4 regions of the Virgibacillus proomii genome follow, and region 2 is predicted to be linked to each of the others. Evidence: riboswitches for the same ligand, from Rfam matches in the RefSeq annotation. Region 2 holds a riboswitch; each other region holds the start of a gene.
The links. Region 2 has a riboswitch for thiamine pyrophosphate ahead of thiW (energy coupling factor transporter S component ThiW). Riboswitches for the same ligand answer to the same signal wherever they lie in the genome.
Positions count from the first base shown of each region.

Region 1: linked by a shared signal. The riboswitch ahead of tenA (thiaminase II) and the one ahead of thiW (energy coupling factor transporter S component ThiW) in region 2 are both predicted to bind thiamine pyrophosphate.
Region 3: linked by a shared signal. The riboswitch ahead of thiT (energy-coupled thiamine transporter ThiT) and the one ahead of thiW (energy coupling factor transporter S component ThiW) in region 2 are both predicted to bind thiamine pyrophosphate.
Region 4: linked by a shared signal. The riboswitch ahead of BN1066_RS09675 (YkoF family thiamine/hydroxymethylpyrimidine-binding protein) and the one ahead of thiW (energy coupling factor transporter S component ThiW) in region 2 are both predicted to bind thiamine pyrophosphate.

Region 1 is NZ_FUFN01000007.1:97,614-102,061, reverse strand. It holds gene BN1066_RS00560 (D-alanyl-D-alanine carboxypeptidase family protein) at 1-500, shown strand, start outside; gene tenA (thiaminase II) at 1,267-1,959, opposite strand; TPP riboswitch at 2,086-2,185, opposite strand; gene BN1066_RS00550 (DUF3784 domain-containing protein) at 2,432-2,647, shown strand; gene BN1066_RS00545 (copper homeostasis protein CutC) at 2,907-3,596, shown strand; gene BN1066_RS00540 (oxidoreductase) at 4,005-4,448, shown strand, end outside.
Region 2 is NZ_FUFN01000010.1:492,793-497,240, forward strand. It holds gene thiD (bifunctional hydroxymethylpyrimidine kinase/phosphomethylpyrimidine kinase) at 1-565, opposite strand, end outside; gene tenA (thiaminase II) at 705-1,376, opposite strand; TPP riboswitch at 1,435-1,538, opposite strand; gene thiW (energy coupling factor transporter S component ThiW) at 1,527-2,024, opposite strand; TPP riboswitch at 2,245-2,352, opposite strand.
Region 3 is NZ_FUFN01000010.1:644,342-648,789, reverse strand. It holds gene BN1066_RS10945 (MFS transporter) at 1-652, opposite strand, end outside; gene rhaM (L-rhamnose mutarotase) at 682-996, opposite strand; gene thiT (energy-coupled thiamine transporter ThiT) at 1,989-2,585, opposite strand; TPP riboswitch at 2,750-2,851, opposite strand; partial or broken gene BN1066_RS10930 (dTDP-glucose 4,6-dehydratase) at 3,145-3,959, opposite strand; gene BN1066_RS10920 (ABC transporter permease) at 4,281-4,448, opposite strand, start outside.
Region 4 is NZ_FUFN01000010.1:343,846-348,293, reverse strand. It holds gene lhgO (L-2-hydroxyglutarate oxidase) at 1-44, opposite strand, end outside; TPP riboswitch at 1,067-1,168, shown strand; gene BN1066_RS09675 (YkoF family thiamine/hydroxymethylpyrimidine-binding protein) at 1,270-1,878, shown strand; gene BN1066_RS09670 (ECF transporter S component) at 1,880-2,461, shown strand; gene BN1066_RS09665 (ABC transporter ATP-binding protein) at 2,458-4,116, shown strand; gene BN1066_RS09660 (energy-coupling factor transporter transmembrane component T family protein) at 4,097-4,448, shown strand, end outside.

The sequences.
Region 1 (4,448 bases), on a different contig from region 2:
ATTTAGTTACGCCTAATGTTCCTTTCCCATTTAAGGAAGATTTACCAAAGAAAAAAATGCGTGACATTGCAGCTCCTGCATTAGAAGAACTATTTGCTGCTGCAGAAAAAGAGGGGCTCGAATTGTATGCACAGTCCGGTTATCGTTCCTATGATCGGCAAGTCAATGTCTTTAATTCTAATGTGCAGTCTTTAGGAGAAAAAGAGGCTAATTTAGTTAGTGCCCGACCAGGAGAGAGTGAACATCAAACTGGCTTAACAATGGATGTAACAAGCCCGGATATTAATTTTGATTTAACGACGGAATTTGCAAATACAGATGAAGGAAAATGGTTAGCAGAGCACGCAGCAGATTATGGATTTATTATCCGTTTTCCTAAAGGGAAAGAGGATATAACTAAGTACCAATATGAGCCATGGCATATTCGTTATGTAGGGAAAAAAGCAGCTAAGGAAATCATGGAAAATAATCTTACACTTGAGGAATATCTAACAAAATAAGTGAATGAGTTAAGACACGTAAACAGCACAATAGATTGGGTGATGTTACGTGTCTGTTTTTTAAGATCAGCACACAATGGATAAGTTCTTATGTAATATTCCGTTGATGAGGTCTACATGTCCGCCCTTTTCTTCCACACTTTTTCCATTGTGACGTACGTTGATAAAGTGTTCCCGCTTAAGGTAACTTTACCAAGATCATGATGAATCGCTTTTCTGGTATTATCCAATAGATTGCTCCATACGGTTCTTATTAAATTCGGTTCTATTTGCAAAGCGGCATTCTCTATTTCAAGATTAACATCAACAGTTGATTTAGTAGAAAAAATAGGTACTATAAGACAACTTTGGTTCGCATCTAAACGACTAAAAAGCGGACTTGCCCTCAGGCGCTGGCATACCTCTGTTACAGGAGCATGTTTTCTTTACTCGTCAGAAGTTCCAGTATGTACGTTGCTAATCAAGCGCTTTTCATTTTTGCTCTATATATTAGTGTTGGGTTCAGTTTCGCTGTAATAAATCTAAGTTTAACTAGTTGTTAATAAAAGTTTTGCGTGATCTCTAGCAAGAATGGTTTTTTAATCAGTAATTGAATTGTTATGGGATAATAAATGAATATCGATTATTAAAAAGCGCAGTTTGCCATTAAGAATATGACTCGCTGCGCTATTTATTATATGAACATCAGTTGCAACTTCTATAACATAACAGTTAGAAGCAAGTTCATGATGCATACATCATCGGGCAGGAGAATATAGGAGATAGTTTAAACCGTTACGGCACTAGGAATCGGCCACATCGCTTTATTTTCTGCCATATCCCAAAACATATATTCAAAATAGCTGGTTTTTACAACAATATCCTCTAAAATGGCAAGTTCATGCTCCGGTTTATCTTTGGCGATCGTATTTATTAAATCAATACAATCGTTTGCTAGTTTCGTAAATTCATCGGAAGAATACATCTGTACCCAATTGCCGTAAAACTCATGTTCTAAAGCATTTGGCCATGTTGCTAATGTTTTTCCAATAAAATTGTAGCTCCAAGCACAGGCTAGTACCGAGGCAACTGTATTTTCCACCCCACCACGCTGAGAAACGTTTAGCATATAACTTGTATAAGCAGTAGTTGTTGCTGCTGCTTCTGTTTCTTCCAGTTCTTGTGCGCTAATATTAAATTTGCTTGCATAGCTTCGATGTAAATCCATTTCCATATTTAATGTTCCATGTAATAAGTTGGCAAAAGTAGTCATCGTTGTTAAATCCGTTGCTTTTGCACTTCCTAAAGCAAACAGACGAGAATATTCCATTAAATAAACGTAATCCTGCTTCATCCAGTGCTTAAACTTCTCTTTATCCAACCAACCTTCGCCTAAGCCTTTGACAAAAGGGTGTTCCAAATAGGCCTTCCAAATTGGTTCGACCTTTTTCCATAAACGGTCTGTAAATAATGATCGCATGTTTTAAGCTCCTCTCCAATCTTATAATATTTTAATGCTGGAGAGGGTAACTTGTTGCAATTAAAAAACCCATTTACTAGATAAGTAGGAATGGGTTATGTAAGCGATCCTGATCGTTTTAGTGCCTACAAACGATTTCCACTTCCCTACGCTAGTGCGAACTAGATCAGGTTCAAAGGGTCAAGTTTCCTCTCTCAGCATTAAAATTGCTCCCCTAGTGAAACAACATATTTAGCTATATACTTGTAATTAAACCATATCGTAACGAAAAGAGCAAATAAATGTAAAAGAATTTAGATAATAAAAACAGTTCGATATAGATAGCTATGGTATTTTTTTATTTTAAATATGTTCAAAACTAAAAAATAGGTTATATCGTTTCTGAGGGAATTTTTGAACTTCTTATGGAGTGGGTTAGTAAAGTCTTAGAATCCAATAGAGCTAGCGTTAATGACAAAGGAGTGAAACCCCTATGGACTTGGAATTTTTACCGTCCAACATTCTATCTAGTTTAATCGGGATGATTTTTTTATTGTTTGGATGGTTAATTTGGAAGAAAAAACTGCTTATCCTTTTTACTGGTTATGATGAGTCAACTTTTAAAGGGAACAAAAATCAACTTGCTAAGGAAATGGGTATATTTTTCATCTGTTATGGAATAGCTATTATCTTTGTGCCCTATCATTGAAACATATCTTGCCGATTGGGTGTAATGGGGTTTACTAGGATTGCTTATCATAGCACTAATAGTAAGCTTGCTAAGTATAAAATACCTTTATTGATAGGTGGGTTGGCAGAAAAAAGGGTTTTCAATAAGGAAATCACTAGTTTTTCAAAAAATATTCATTTAAACGTGCGAAAAGGTGAACATTGCATGCAATTGGTCTGTTAAATCTATTTTGGATCAAGTACGATATAGGTAGGATTATTATAAGGAGAGGGTATCCATGCTTTTAGAAGTAATTGCAACGAATTTAACAGATGTAAAGGATGCAGCGCAATTTGGTGCAGATCGAATTGAACTTAGTCCTGCTATGACTGAATTAGGCATAACCCCTAGCTATGGTTTAATGAATAAGACAATGGAGGCTGTGAGTATTCCGGTTAATGTTATGGTGCGGCCCCATAGTCAATCATTTGTTTATAATAAAAATGATGTAGAGACAATGAAATCTGATATTGAAATGATAAAAAATCTTGGTGCAAATGGAATTGTTATTGGTGCTTTGACACCAGAACAAACGGTAGATGAGGAAGTAATTAAGCAGTTATTGGATGTAGCAGATGGTTTAGAAGTGACATTTCATCGTGCATTTGATTTTGCTCGTAATCAATTAGAAGCATTAGAATGCTTGGCAAAATATAGCCAAATTACAACGATTTTAACTGCTGGCGGAGATTATAAGGCTCCAGATGCCATTCCTCAGCTTAATCAATTAATTCATTTGGCAAAGGATACGCATTTATCTATCATGGTTGGCCACGGTTTAAGAGCAGAAACATTTGCAGATGTTTATCATCAAATAGAACCACAAGCTTTCCACTTTGGCTCAGGGGTACGAGTTAATGATTCATTTGATAAATCGCTTGATGCAGACAAAATAAAAAAAATCAAACAGATAATGCAAGTGTCTTAAAGCAATAAATTAAATGGTTAAAGGGAAGAAAAGAGCTATTCTTATTTTATTAATAGGATAGCTCTTTGTTTATAAACGCGTATTTAGAAAGTGTATTTCGCTCATTTAAGACTTTGTAATAAGTCTTCAAACTAAAGCTTGAGAATTATATCTCGGAGGACAAGGAAGCTTCCATAGCAATACCTCGCATGAAGAAAGAGTGGATTGCTTTTTCAAGAATAGGGAAGGCTTTTGATAGCCATACCTTTCGTTTTTAGCTTCATGGATAAACAACCCCTTAGAATAAACTTTCACTTTACTAGGCAAAATAATAGTAAACCAATCTGTTTTGTGTAATAATATTTTCAATAAAATTGAATTAAATAACAAATTTTTCTTATAATTTTACAAGAAAGTAGGGTGAGCCTTATGAATAATCTATTTGAACAAGGATATCTTGGTACGTATGTGCTGAAAAATCGGTATATTTTAGCCCCAATGACAAGAGTGAGTTCTGCTGAGGATGGGACACCGAATGAGCGGGTACACCGTTATTACGAACGATTTGCCAAAGGTGGTTTTGCTGTAGTTATTACAGAAGGAGTCTACCCTGATACAAAATATAGTCAAGCGTATAAATTTCAAGGTGGTTTAGCGACCGAGAAGCATGCCGCAGCTTGGAAGCCAATTGTTGATAGTGTGAAATCGCATGGATCATTAATGATTGCTCAACTAATGCATGGGGGAGCACAGACACAAGGGAATTACTATACAGATGTTACTGTAGCGCCATCACCATTTACTCCACCAATAGATAAAGCCGAGATATATTATGGAAGTGGACCTTATCCGGAAGCTAAGGAGTTGACAATT
Region 2 (4,448 bases):
ATAAATAGTCGATAGCATCTCCTTGCATATGTCCGCCTTTAACAAGTGCAGCTTGGGCTCCATGTTTTTCAACGATTTCTCTGGCAGCTTCTTTTAAATCATCAATGTCATGTATTTTCTGACCTGTAATAAATTCAGCTTCAGGGATATTTGGAGTAACTACCTTAGCTAAAGGTAAAAGCTGTTCCTTTAAAAAGTCACGCGCTTCTTCTGCAATTAAAGCATCGCCACTTGTAGCTACCATTACAGGATCCATTACATAACTGGCATTTGTTTTAGGCAGTTGTTCAGCAATAATTTTCATCATTGACTCATTGGCAATCATTCCTGTTTTGACACTGTGAACAGGCATATCTGAAAAAACAGACTCCAATTGATCTTTTAGCATTTCAATTGGTATATGATGAACATTTTGGACACCAGTAGTGTTTTGCGCTACTATAGATGTAATCACGGACATTCCATATACAGCTAATTCCTGGAATGTTTTCAAATCTGCTTGTATTCCTGCTCCACCACTCGGATCAGTTCCTGCTATTGTTAACGCACATGGGGGTTGTTTCATTGGAATCCCGCCTTTCTTTATTTAGGAAAGTAATTAATTTACCTCAAGTATGCAAAACTCACACGTAACAACGAGGTCTCCATAACGACACTTCAGCTTCGAATTGTAGCAAAAAGTGAGAATTCCTGCATAGGTTCCCTTATTTACCTGGCCATTCTTCACATCTATAAGCCATTTCCCAAAACTTGAATTCTAATTGGCAGCTTTTGCGAAATGCCTCGCTAATTTTATTTAGTTCCTCATTAGAGGCTTTTTCAGCCAGTTGATCCAGTCGATTTCGCATGTTAGCTGTCATTGTTTCAGATGATGGGCTTGCGTAAAACGTAATCCACTCATAAAATGGATGATTACTCGTAGGCTTATACTGCTTCATAAGCTCTTGTCCTATTTCAAAATAGGTCCATGGACAAGGAAGCAGCACACCGAGTAATTCACCAGAAGTCCCTAACTGAGCATGGTACAACATATGTTTTACATAATGATCAGCAGTAGGTGGAAGGGAATAGCCTTGCAAATCTACATATTTCAAACCAAGATAATTACAAAAGTTATGGTGAGGATGTGCTTCATCATTTAATATGAAGTAAATACGATTAAAAAAATAGCTGATATCCTCACGTCTTTTTGATTTAGCTATAGCAATCCCATAGATTCTCATAAATGCATTCAAGTATTCAAAGTCACCTTTAACATAATGAGCAAGTGATTGATGAGAAATTTCACCAATGCCAATGCCTTGAACAAATGGATGGTGAAAGATCATTTGAAAGATATCATCATTTTCTTCGCGTAACTTATTTGTAAACATGATTATATATAGCCCCCTTAATTAATTTGGAAGCTACTAAAGGGGTGATGGAATAGAGAAAAACTCATCTTCACTACTTTCCTTCGCTGGAATTACCCAGATCAGGTTCAAAGGGACAAAGGATACGACCTTATCTCAGCAACGATTGCGCCCCTAGTAGTTTCCTTGTAATCGAATCATGTTCTCTGGTTTGACGCGTAAAAGAACAAGCCAGCCAATAAAGGCACCGGTGACACTACTTACTAAAAACGACGGTATAAAGAATAGCGCGCCGGCACTACTATCCATAAACAGGTTGGCAAGTGGTACTGCGGTCAAAGCGCCGATTATTCCTGTACCAAAGCTTTCACCGACTATAGCCCATATTTTCTTCCCAAACCAGTGATACAGCATTCCTGCTAACCAAGCGCCAATCACAGCACCGGGAAATGCAAGAATCGTTCCCAGTCCAAGCATATTACGTAATAACCCAATCATAAAAGCTATTACTACAGCAGGTCCTGGGCCTAATGTAATTGCTGCCATTACATTAACGGCATGCTGAACAGGATATGCTTTTGCAATTCCAGCTGGAAACCAGAAAAACTGCGCTCCCAGTGTGCCAATTGCTACAAAAACAGCCATTAATGTTAGTAGGTAGATCTTTTTCATAGTAGCCTCCCTTCCGTCATAGATTTGGGTTAGAGGAAAGGTGGATGATTTGGAGGGTAAATTAAATGAAAGCTAACCTAAAAAATAGTTGTAGGTAATAGCTTGGCTAATCTTATACCTGCTAAAAAACCTCAAAATCAATCCTGTAGTAAAAATACTTCCTGAAGACAAAAAAGCCAGGTCTAGCAAGGACCTGACTTTGGATTTATGAAAATAGAAAGACGTATGTCTACTACTTCCCTCCGCTGGTGCTAACCAGATCAGGTCGATAAGAGTCAGAAGCTAGTTGCTTCTTCTCAGCCCCTATAGGGCCCCCCTAGTAGTTCTAAAAGCATGTTCAAAAAGTTCGGTAATAAGAACGCATTCAATTTCTTCGCACATTAGAACGTATAACATTTTAGCGTTGAAGTTCATTCAACGTAGTCAAAAATTTTTAAGTTCTAAGTTACGTGCAACTAGGCTATCGTCTACGCTCTCTTTATCGCTAGCCAAGTTTTCTTTATTAACTGTGCTCCTTGGAAAAGAAAACACTTTTCCTGCGCAGGAGTGACACTCGAGGAAGCATACTAGTAATCATGTATCTAATAAAAGATCTTCTACTAAAAGCGATCACGTCGATAACGTAGAAGTGTACTTCCTGTACAAGCTCCACTATCCAAACTACATCGCCTCGAACTTCGGCTAGATAGGATGTGCTAGTGTCAGCGTGCAACAAGGATGTTGCCAAATGAGCTAACCTTGATCCTACTTATCCTCCTTTTTAAACACGCACTAAAACAGCTATTCAATTGAAACTAGCATAAGCTAGTAATCTAAGGATAACAAAACCAGTCACATTTGTCATTTGAAATGATAGATATCGATAATTAGTAAACGATAACTGAGTGTCTAAAGAAGGGATTGTAAAATTCGAAGAGACCATGCTTAAGGTGCGTATAGATGCCGTTGAATCTAGATGAGCACAAGAAATGACCATTTGGAATTTTACGTAGTCGAATCCCTCCCTTTTGAACGTCACTGTAGATGAGAAAAATAAGTAAGGGGAAAGTAGATAATATAGTTATTCAAGCCTCATATTTTAAAAAACAAACGTAGGATTCGATTGTATTTCCAGCTTTTAATCTTGAAGTTAGATTTGAGACTGTAATAGCTATTTATTCGTCTTTGAGTAAGAAAAAGCTCTTAGCTATTTTAATGGGAGGTGCTTACCATCAAATAGAGAAGTAAAAACAAACAATGCAACTATATATGAGAATAAGAAATTATTTACATCTACCATATACAATTGATCAATCATTTAATTACAAATGATTCTAATCAATTCTTGTTCCAGTTCCGCAAAAATAACTTCCGATTTAATTTAATGATTAATAAACGATTCCTTATCTTTTCATCTCATCGAATCCTCCTTTTTTATTATTATTATCTTCATACCGCTCGCTTAAACGTAAAGTCAGCATATAAGGAGGTATTTAAATTAGTAAAACTTGGCTTGTCGCCAATTCTTTAGCAAAAGCGTAGTTTTTCTTATACTATAAACCCTAAAAATTTTATATTTTCCCATAGTATAAAAAAGTTAGTGTACAACTCAAGCAGCTAATGCTGTACCATAATTATGACTAATTTAACTCCATGCTTAAACTGCTATTCGTCTAGCTGCATGCTAGCAAACAGGAAAAGACAACGAATCCAATTTGAAGAATTGTTAGGGAATTTATCAATTTTTTTATGAACACATAAAGGAGAAAATTTTGGAGAATAATAAATCTTTGTACCATTTTTAATAGAAAATTTTACAAGAATATTATATTTCGTGACTAAAGTCACGGAAAAAACATATCCTATGACATAATATTTGTAATGTATGGAGAAAAATGAGGAAAAATACGGCTAAGGAAAACACAAATAGTGAGGGTACAAAAACTTAGAATTTAAGAGTTTAGTAGATGAATCTAAAGTTAATATCCTTGTATTTTTTGAAAATCAAAAGCAAATCGGATGATACTTAGAAGTGGTCATTAATCAAGAACATAAAGGAGAGTTTATCCCTCCTTTATCATTTTTTGGGCGAATATTCATAGTTAGATTCAAAGTGTAAAACATCCTGTAACCATTGCCGTTTTTCTAGCTCACTAACTTCTACAGTAAAAATGGAAAAAGATTATATAAGGGATTAAGTAATTGAATTTGCAGAAATAAGACCATCCAAGTTATTTCTTTTACGGGTGGAGAAATCTTTTAGATTATTATTTTTTAAAAGAACTAATGGAAATCATTAAACCGTATAAAAAACAAATAACGTTGATTTCAAATGGATTTGGGGGTTGTAGCAGGAAAAAGGTTGAAAAGTACTTTAGTGATTAGAACTCATTAGATGTGGTAGCATGAATTATAAGATGAATACCATTCATCCTTTGTTAAAAT
Region 3 (4,448 bases), 150 kb from region 2:
TTTTCCGCTTAATACCTTTATCTCTCTCATTCTTCTCCTTAGCTTGCTGTTCTTCCCAAATTTTTGACTCAGGTAGTCCACGCCTGATATATAAAGAAATTCCAGCAATTATAAATAGATGTAAAAAAATAATTCTCGATCCTAATAATCCTAGTGGTGCTAATATTACTGCTAAAGCAAACGTAATCATTGGACCAATTGACCATGCTAATTGAGCTGTTCCAACATGCGCAGCCCGCTTATTTTCTGGTGATTCTTCAGCTATATATGTCCAAGAAACCGGAACACCAGCACCTACCGCAATTCCGGTAATGATTGTTCCGAGAAGTAACATTGGAAAATTTACGGAAACTGCAATTAAGAGAACACCAATCATATAGACTAATAAATCATAGCTAAAAATTAGTCTTCTTCCATATTTATCAGTTAAAGGACCACCAATCAACGCACCTAAAGCTGCACCTAAAGCATTCGCGCTTAATGCACTCAATAAGCCAACACCAATACTATCTATATGAAGATAGGCTTGCCACATTGTTAAACTACTAGCAGCGGCAATGATAGAACCTGCTTCTATATAGTTTGCCATGGAAATTGCAATGGTAGCTTTCCAGCCTGTTACTTCCTTTGCTGCGAACCTTCTTTTACTCATTAGCCTTTCCTCCTAAATAAAAAATGGGTCTAATCCATATGGAATACTTCTTCTAAATGAACAGTTACTGGACTATCATCTGAATTCGTTTTCATAATTGGTGCCATAAATTCCCACCATTTTTGATTTATTTTTGTTTTTGCCATATTGGTCCATAATTTTTCATCTTGAATTTCTACATAACCAAATAATTTATTCGTTTCTTTCTCTAAAAAAATCGAATAATTTTTAGCGCCATGTTTCCGAAGTTCATGGATCATTTCCGGCCAAATTTCTTGATGACGATTCATATATTCCTCGTGCTTATCAGGATAAACTGTCATGACAAAAGCTTTTCTAATCATTCAACATCATCCTTTTTTGATATTTTAAAAAGAAAATGAACGCCTCATGAGAACGATTACATTTTACTTACATGTTAATCATAATGCTAAACAAACAAAAAGTCAACACATATTAGTTTTATTTATATTTGTTTATTTGTTTTTATGTTTGATTTTATTGTTTTTGGTTTTTAACGAGGGGCAAGAATTATACCACCTTTTTATTTGGTTATGTATATCCATTGCATATAAAAATAATTTCTCACATTCGACATAACGAATAATATCCACACGACAACGTTTCGTGAAGGAAAACAAAAGCTAAAAACGCTCGGTTAACGGCTTACAAACTGAATACCTGGCGAGATAAAGAGAACTTCATTTAAAGAGTTTTTTCCCTGTCTTGAAAAATCACGGCACTTATTCAAGAGGCTTTCTCTTCCTTGAAAAATCGCGGTGTATCACTACGTAGCAACTCTGTCCTGTCGACTCGAACAAATCGGGGACTTAGGAGCCGTTTTTCTCATCAGTACTCAAAAATCATAAGCAAATCTTTGAAATGAGAAAAATACGGATTCTTACATTCGGGATAAAGAAAACATGCTTCTAAAACAGAGGGGTGTTGACGCCTGTGAGCGGCAAGCCCACTTTTAGTCGGTTTTCCATTAGATTCCAACCGATGTTAGCTTATCGTAGGAAGGTGAGCACGGTAGTTTGATCGCTTTAGCTAAACAGCAGCAAGCGAACTACTTTCAAAAAAAGTTTCACCATGCGAAACGGATATAGCATCGAACTGTTCCTATAATTTCCTTTTGTCATCTAAAATTTATTATTGTACTTTTGGTATTTTCCACTGTCATCCAACAATATAAATAGTTAATATACAATAAAATTAAAAACCTTGAGAGACTAGGAGTCAATCAAGGTTAAGTTTGTTTCTTATCCTTCATTTTTTACAATTTTAGCGCATTATTCGCTTTTGACGTTTAGCTAATCAACAGTAGTATTTTCATTTAGGAAACTTTTTCCGATTTATTCCTAGAACTGCTATTCTCCATAATGATTCTGGGAGCACTGGCTAAAACAGCAACCAGTATAACAGAACATAAAACAAAAGCACCTAACATGGTCGTTCCATTTGCTACTAAGGAATAAATAACTGGGGACATACCATCTGGTGCATACTTTCCCCAAAAAACAACACCAGCTATAAAATGCCAAAAGTAGCGAGCGAGACTGCCTACCAAAGTTGCTAATACAATCCATGCCAATGCCGCTTTTTTATGCCCATTTTGAAAGGACTTTTGAATAACAGTGTAAAAAAGCCCGCCAAATCCAACAAAAGCAAACGCAATAAAATATTCTATCATAAACTGAACTGGTGTTACATAGACCGCATCTCCAAATACTACTTGTAAAAGTCCCCATAAGAAACCGGATAACAGCCCGGCTACTACCCCTCTGCGAAATGCTAGAATAAAAATTGGTACCATTGCAAAAGAAATGGAAATTGCTGGTGATATCTTAATAGAAGGCAATATGTCTAAAATAAATGCAAATGCTGCAAAAAAAGCTACCTCAATCATCACCAATAGTCGTAAATTTTGCATCAAAAATACTCCCCTTTCATGATATGAAACCTCAAGGAGAGCGTAGTGATACACGTTAAGTGTTGTATGTGTGAAAGATTTTATTTATCCCATGATGGTATGGCAAAAGCAACTTACTTTTACGTATTAAAAATAAAAGTAGACTGTACCTATGGGATAAACATAATCGTCGTTTTCCACATCCCTACGCTAGTACTAACTAACAGGTTCAAAGGGTCAGAACAGAGTTGTTCACTCTCAGCAAAAAAGCTCCCCTTGTGGTTTCTAAATATATTTTATTTTCATTATAATAGATAAACTTCTTTATGAACAGTGTTTTAGGTTTTTTTATTAAGGTTATTAAATATTTTTGTAGATAAAAGAAGGGACAATTCAGACATAAATGCCAACGATTAAGTCTTGGTATTTATAAGTAATCTCGACTTGTAGCTATCTACTATCAAACGTGCATAAACACAAATAGCTAATCCTAGTTTTAAAAAACATAAAAACCCTGGAAACATTACTTTAGAGACCAGTGATAAAAAAAACAAACTAGTGCAACCAAATCTTTAATCAATCATGTGTATTGTTTCTCAAAATAATTTTGATACTCCCCACTTATAATTTGTTTCCACCACTGCTGATTATCGATGTACCATTGAACTGTATGAACAATTCCGGTGTCAAAAGTAAAAGTAGGTTTCCAACCTAACTTTTCTAGTTTAGAAGGATCAATTGCATACCGTTTATCATGACCTAGGCGATCTTTTACAAACTCAATTAATTCTTCTGATTTACCTAAAGTTTTTATAATCGTTCTAACAACTTCTAAATTAGTTCGTTCATTATGACCACCTATATTATAAACCTCCCCATTGGCACCCTGATGTAATACAAGGTCAATGGCTGCGCAATGATCATGGACATGTAACCAGTCACGAATATTTTTTCCATCGCCATACAGTGGAACATTTTCATCGTTAAGTACTTTCGAAATGGTTAAAGGAACCAACTTCTCTGGGAAATGATATGGTCCATAATTGTTGGAACAGCGTGTGATATTCATTGATAGTTTATAGGTTTCATGATAGGAACGGACTAATAGATCAGCGGCTGCTTTACTTGCGCTGTATGGACTATTCGGCTGAAGAGATGTTTCCTCTGTGAAAAATTTTGTTGAATCAAAATCTAACTCCCCATATACTTCATCTGTAGAGACATGGACAAACTTCGAAACATCTACAGCCTTTGCAGCATCTAGAAGGATTTGGGTGCCTAATACATTTGTGCATATGGAAATTTCTGGTAGGGATACTTGTCTACCATAAATTGCACGAAGTTACCACCTATAAATCCAGCTCCACCAGTCACTAGCACTTTCTTCGTTATCATTTTTATTTTACCCCTTGATTTAATTCATTCAGGTAATAGGCTAAAGCTTCTTGCCAAGTTGGTAAGGTAGTAAAACCATTTTCGATTAATTTAGCTTTAGACAATCGTGAATTTTTCGGTCTAATTGCTGAGTAGGAAAACTTCAAACCAAGAAAGGTAGTTGGAGTGATGAACAACACCCATAGGATCACATTCTACATAACGCACTGGGATTTCATCACTTTTAACCCACTTCATATAGTCTCTAGTCCCTCTCTTCCTTGTTTCTTGGATAAATTAACTTGCTTTAGAATCCTACTGACACAAAGGTACCAGTTCCCTTTAGTTAAACCTAAATAGTCGAACAGACAATAAGAGGAATACAACTCCCATACTAAATAAAACCGTAACGGGTAAAAGTATTGAATTCAACCCTTCTCCGTAAATTAGCAAGTTATTAAAACCACCCATTGGCCAGGCAGTTAGTGTCACATGAGCCACTTTCTGTAA
Region 4 (4,448 bases), 150 kb from region 2:
GCTAAACCAACAATCCCTCCACCAATTACAATATAATCATACACACAAGTTCCCCCTGATATAATATTCAGCCCAACCTTTTACACGGCAATCTGCCAGTTGAACTCCTTACTTAAAACCAAAACTTTTTACCATGTCGCTACTATATTTCATATTTTTCTTAACCTGATAATATAAAGTGAATCTTCAATCAGTGGAGCTTTTTTTATCCCCCACTGATTGTTAGAATGAACTGAATCGGGCATTTAGGTGCCGTTTTCTCACACTTAGAACCTGTTATATTAACTCACATCTTGAAGTGGGAGGCTTACGGCACCTTACATGCGGGATAAAGTGAAACTTCCATGAGTCAGGGTTTTCTTTATCACCCACTCATGGTTAGTTGAACGAATCGGGCATTTAGGTGCCGTTCTCTCACACTTAGAACCTGTTATATTAACTCACATCTTGAAGTGGGAGGCTTACGGCACCTTACATGCGGGATAAAGTGAAACTTCCATGAGTCAAGGTTTTCTTCATCACCCACTGATTGTTAGAATGAACTGAATCGGACATTTTGGTGCCGTTTTCTCACACTTAGAACCTGTTATATTAACTCACATCTTGAAGTGGGAGGCTTACGGCACCTTACATGCGGGATAAAGTGAAACTTCCATGAGTGGGGGTTTTACTTTCATCACCCACTCATGGTTAGTTGAACGAATCGGGCATTTAGGTGCCGTTTTCTCACACTTAGAACCTGTTATATTAACTCACATCTTGAAGTGGGAGGCTTACGGCACCTTACATGCGGGATAAAAAGAAATCTGGATTGAATTTTCACCTATTTCTTACTATACTATTCTTTTTATTTACAATTTAGCATTATTCCTCTATTCTAATATATAGAATAAAGTGAAACTTCATTCCGGGAATGCTTTTCTCCCTGAATGTTAGTACCTTAATGGTATAACCTAAAGCCCTTTGAACAAATTAGGCATTTAGACGCCGTTATTCCTCACGTTTATTTATTAGACTGACTCGACATGTGAGGAATCTACAACACCAAAAACTGCATATAGTATTTAGTTGGCACTAGGGGAGCTATGTATATGGCTGAGAAGAGATACTCTGACCCTTATAACCCGATCTGGATAATACTAGCGTGGGGAAGTGCAGTCGACGAACATATAAATTAACAGAAACTTTTCTGCTTAATAGAGCAAAGACTGCATTCCTGGCGAGTGCAGTCTTTTTATATGCATTTTTTAAAACAAGGAGGAAAAAACAATGAGTAATCAACCAACAACTTGCCATCAAAGCAGAATTGCAGGATGTGATTTTGCTATTTACCCAATGACAGACCAATTTGTCGATGTCATCACCAGTGCACTACAAGAAATAGATTCATCAAAAGTTTGGATGAAAACAACGGATGTAGGAACCTGTGTTAGAGGGAGGATTTCACATGTATTTGATGTAACAAAAGCACTGTTTTTGCACACGGCAAGTACGAATCATCATGTCGTATTTAGTGGTACTTATTCATTAGGCTGTCCTGGTGATTCCGATGGTGATGTTTTCTTAGCAGAAGATGATCATCGATTAAATAGGCAGCGAAGTAACGAAATTCAGCAGGAAGTAGCAGGGAAATTTTCTCTTTATCCATTAGGTGGTGGAAATTATATGGATATGATTTATCAGCAAATTAACGTGATGAAACAGAAGGCTATCGACGTATCATCCATTCACTATGCTACACGTATTGACGGAGAAGGAAAAGATGTATTTGAAGGACTGGAGCAAGTATTTACTAACATGGAAAAGTGCGGTTCATCTCATACGGTGATGACTGTCACGATCTCAGCTAATAGCCCTTCTAAAAAGGATGTGAACTAATTTGAACCGCTGGCGCTTAAAAGAAATTATTGTCATGGCTGTTTTATCTGTTGTATTTGGGATTGTTTATTTAGCTTTCCTTCCTGTAGGAAAGCTACTCGTAACCTTCATGGGACCAATTGGTTATGATCTTATTTTTGGAATATGGTTTATCGTCTCCATTATTGCAGCTTATATCCTGCGTAAACCAGGGGCAGCATTTCTCTCCGAAACCATTGCCGCTACTGTTGAAATGATGTTAGGTAATGCGATGGGACCGATCATTATCGTTACAGGCATGATCCAAGGATTGGGGGCAGAAGCAGCCTTTGCAGTTACACGATATAGGCGATATTCACTATGGGTATTAATGCTTGCAGGAGTCGGCGCTGCTATCTTCAGTTTCATCTGGGGATATTTCCGCAGCGGTTATGTCGCCTTAAGCACCCCCTATATTATGAGCATGCTCGTAATAAGAATGATTAGTGGAGCGATTATTTCTGGAATACTTGGGAAAGCAATTAGTGATTCTTTAGCTAAAACAGGGGTGCTCTCGAGCTTTGCCCTTGGTAAACATATGCGTAAAGAGAGGTCCGTTTCATGATTCAAGTCAACCAACTTTCTCTTTGGTTTGATAGAGTAGAAAATCCAGTTCTCGACAAGATCAGCTTTCAATTAAATCAAGGTGAAACAATGCTCTTACTGGGACCCAGCGGCTCTGGAAAAAGTACATTAACTTTTTGTTTAAACGGCATCTATCCCCGCGAATTAGATGGAAAAATGGAAGGAAGTGTGCAAGTTTCAGGTCAATCGGTGAATGACACACCTCCCGGAGAAATTAGTAAACAGGTTGGGGTCGTATTCCAAGATCCAGAGAGTCAATTTTGTATGCTTACAGTCGAAGATGAAATTGCCTTCGGGCTCGAAAATATTCATACACCACAAGTAGAAATGGAACAGAAAATAACGGAAGTATTACAACTTGTAAATTTGTCGCGATACAGAAAAGCTGCGATTCACTCGCTTTCCGGTGGGCAAAAACAAAAAGTTGCCTTAGCTTGTGTACTAGCTCTTCAACCTGACTTTTTAATCCTAGATGAGCCTACTGCGAATTTGGATCCATTAGCAAAACAAGATTTTATTAAAACAATGAAACATATTCAACAGGAAAAAAATATCAGTTTAATGGTTATCGAACATCAGTTGGAAGGTTGGGTAGCCTTTATTGAACGAGCTTATATTCTTTCAAAAGATGGTCGATGTATGTATGATGGTTCGCTAATGGAAGCAATGAAACACAAGCAGCAACAAATTCAAAGCCAAGGAATTTCACTTCCGCCTGTAACCGAGCTTGTACTAGAGGCTGCTAGTCATCAGCAAGCAACCTATACAAGGCTGCCACTAACGAATGAGGATTTTTTAGCAAACGTATCTTATTTAGATCGTTACTATTTAGAAAGAAAAATGTTCCTCGACGTACCAAACGAAAAAATAATTCTGGCCAGTTCTAATCTATATTTAAGCAAAAACAAACAAGAAATTTTGCACAATATTACGTTTCAACTATTTCATCCATCTTTTGTTGCTATCACCGGTGCTAATGGCAGTGGAAAAACCTCCTTACTTCGTTTACTGGCTGGTATAGATCGTCCTACATCTGGAAAAATTCATTTAAACGGACGTTTGCTTGAAACTTGGAAAGAGTCTACTTTACGGCAGCAAATTGGATATGTGTTTCAAAATCCAGAGCATCAATTTATTACGGATAATGTTTATGATGAAATTGCCTATACATTACGGTTACGCTCATTTTCAGAATCTAAAATTAAAGAAAGGGTTCATGAAATAGTAACGAGTTGCCAGTTAAATGGTCTGGAAAATTATCATCCCTATTCATTGAGCCAAGGACAAAAGCGTCGCCTTAGTGTTGCTACCATGATTGTCGATGAACAACATATTTTGTTTTTGGATGAGCCTACGTTTGGTCAAGATACTGCATCTTTACATCAATTAATGCAACTATTACGCGAACGACATCAAGCAGGTACAACCATTATGATGATTACACATGATATGGAATTAGTTGATCAATATGCAGATCGCGTAATCGTACTGGCAAATGGAAAAATAGTAGCTGATAAAACGCCAGATCAGCTATGGGACATGCCACACCTGGAGAACTGGCATTTAGATTATCCTACTCGTATAAAACTAAAACAGCAGATGGAGGAACAGGATAATGCGTACGTTATTAAATGACATCAATCCTAGCATAAAGGCGATAACGGTTATTATTACAGTCTGTCTATTAACATTTTTCTTTGATCCATTTACGCCACTCGTCTATTGTTTATTAACTATACTAATTACCTTTTTATTTGGAAAAGTAGCTTGGAGACTGTATATCATTTATTTCTTAGTTGTCTGTCTGTTATCTGTGGGGATGCTCTGGACAACGCTCGCTTTTTCTAATGAGGCAAGTAATCCTGAAATTACGACAACGTTTTTGTTTTGGGAATTACCAAAAGAAAATGTTACGGTTGCTTTATCCCTAACCTTACGTATGTTAGCTTTTGCAGCCTTATCATTTA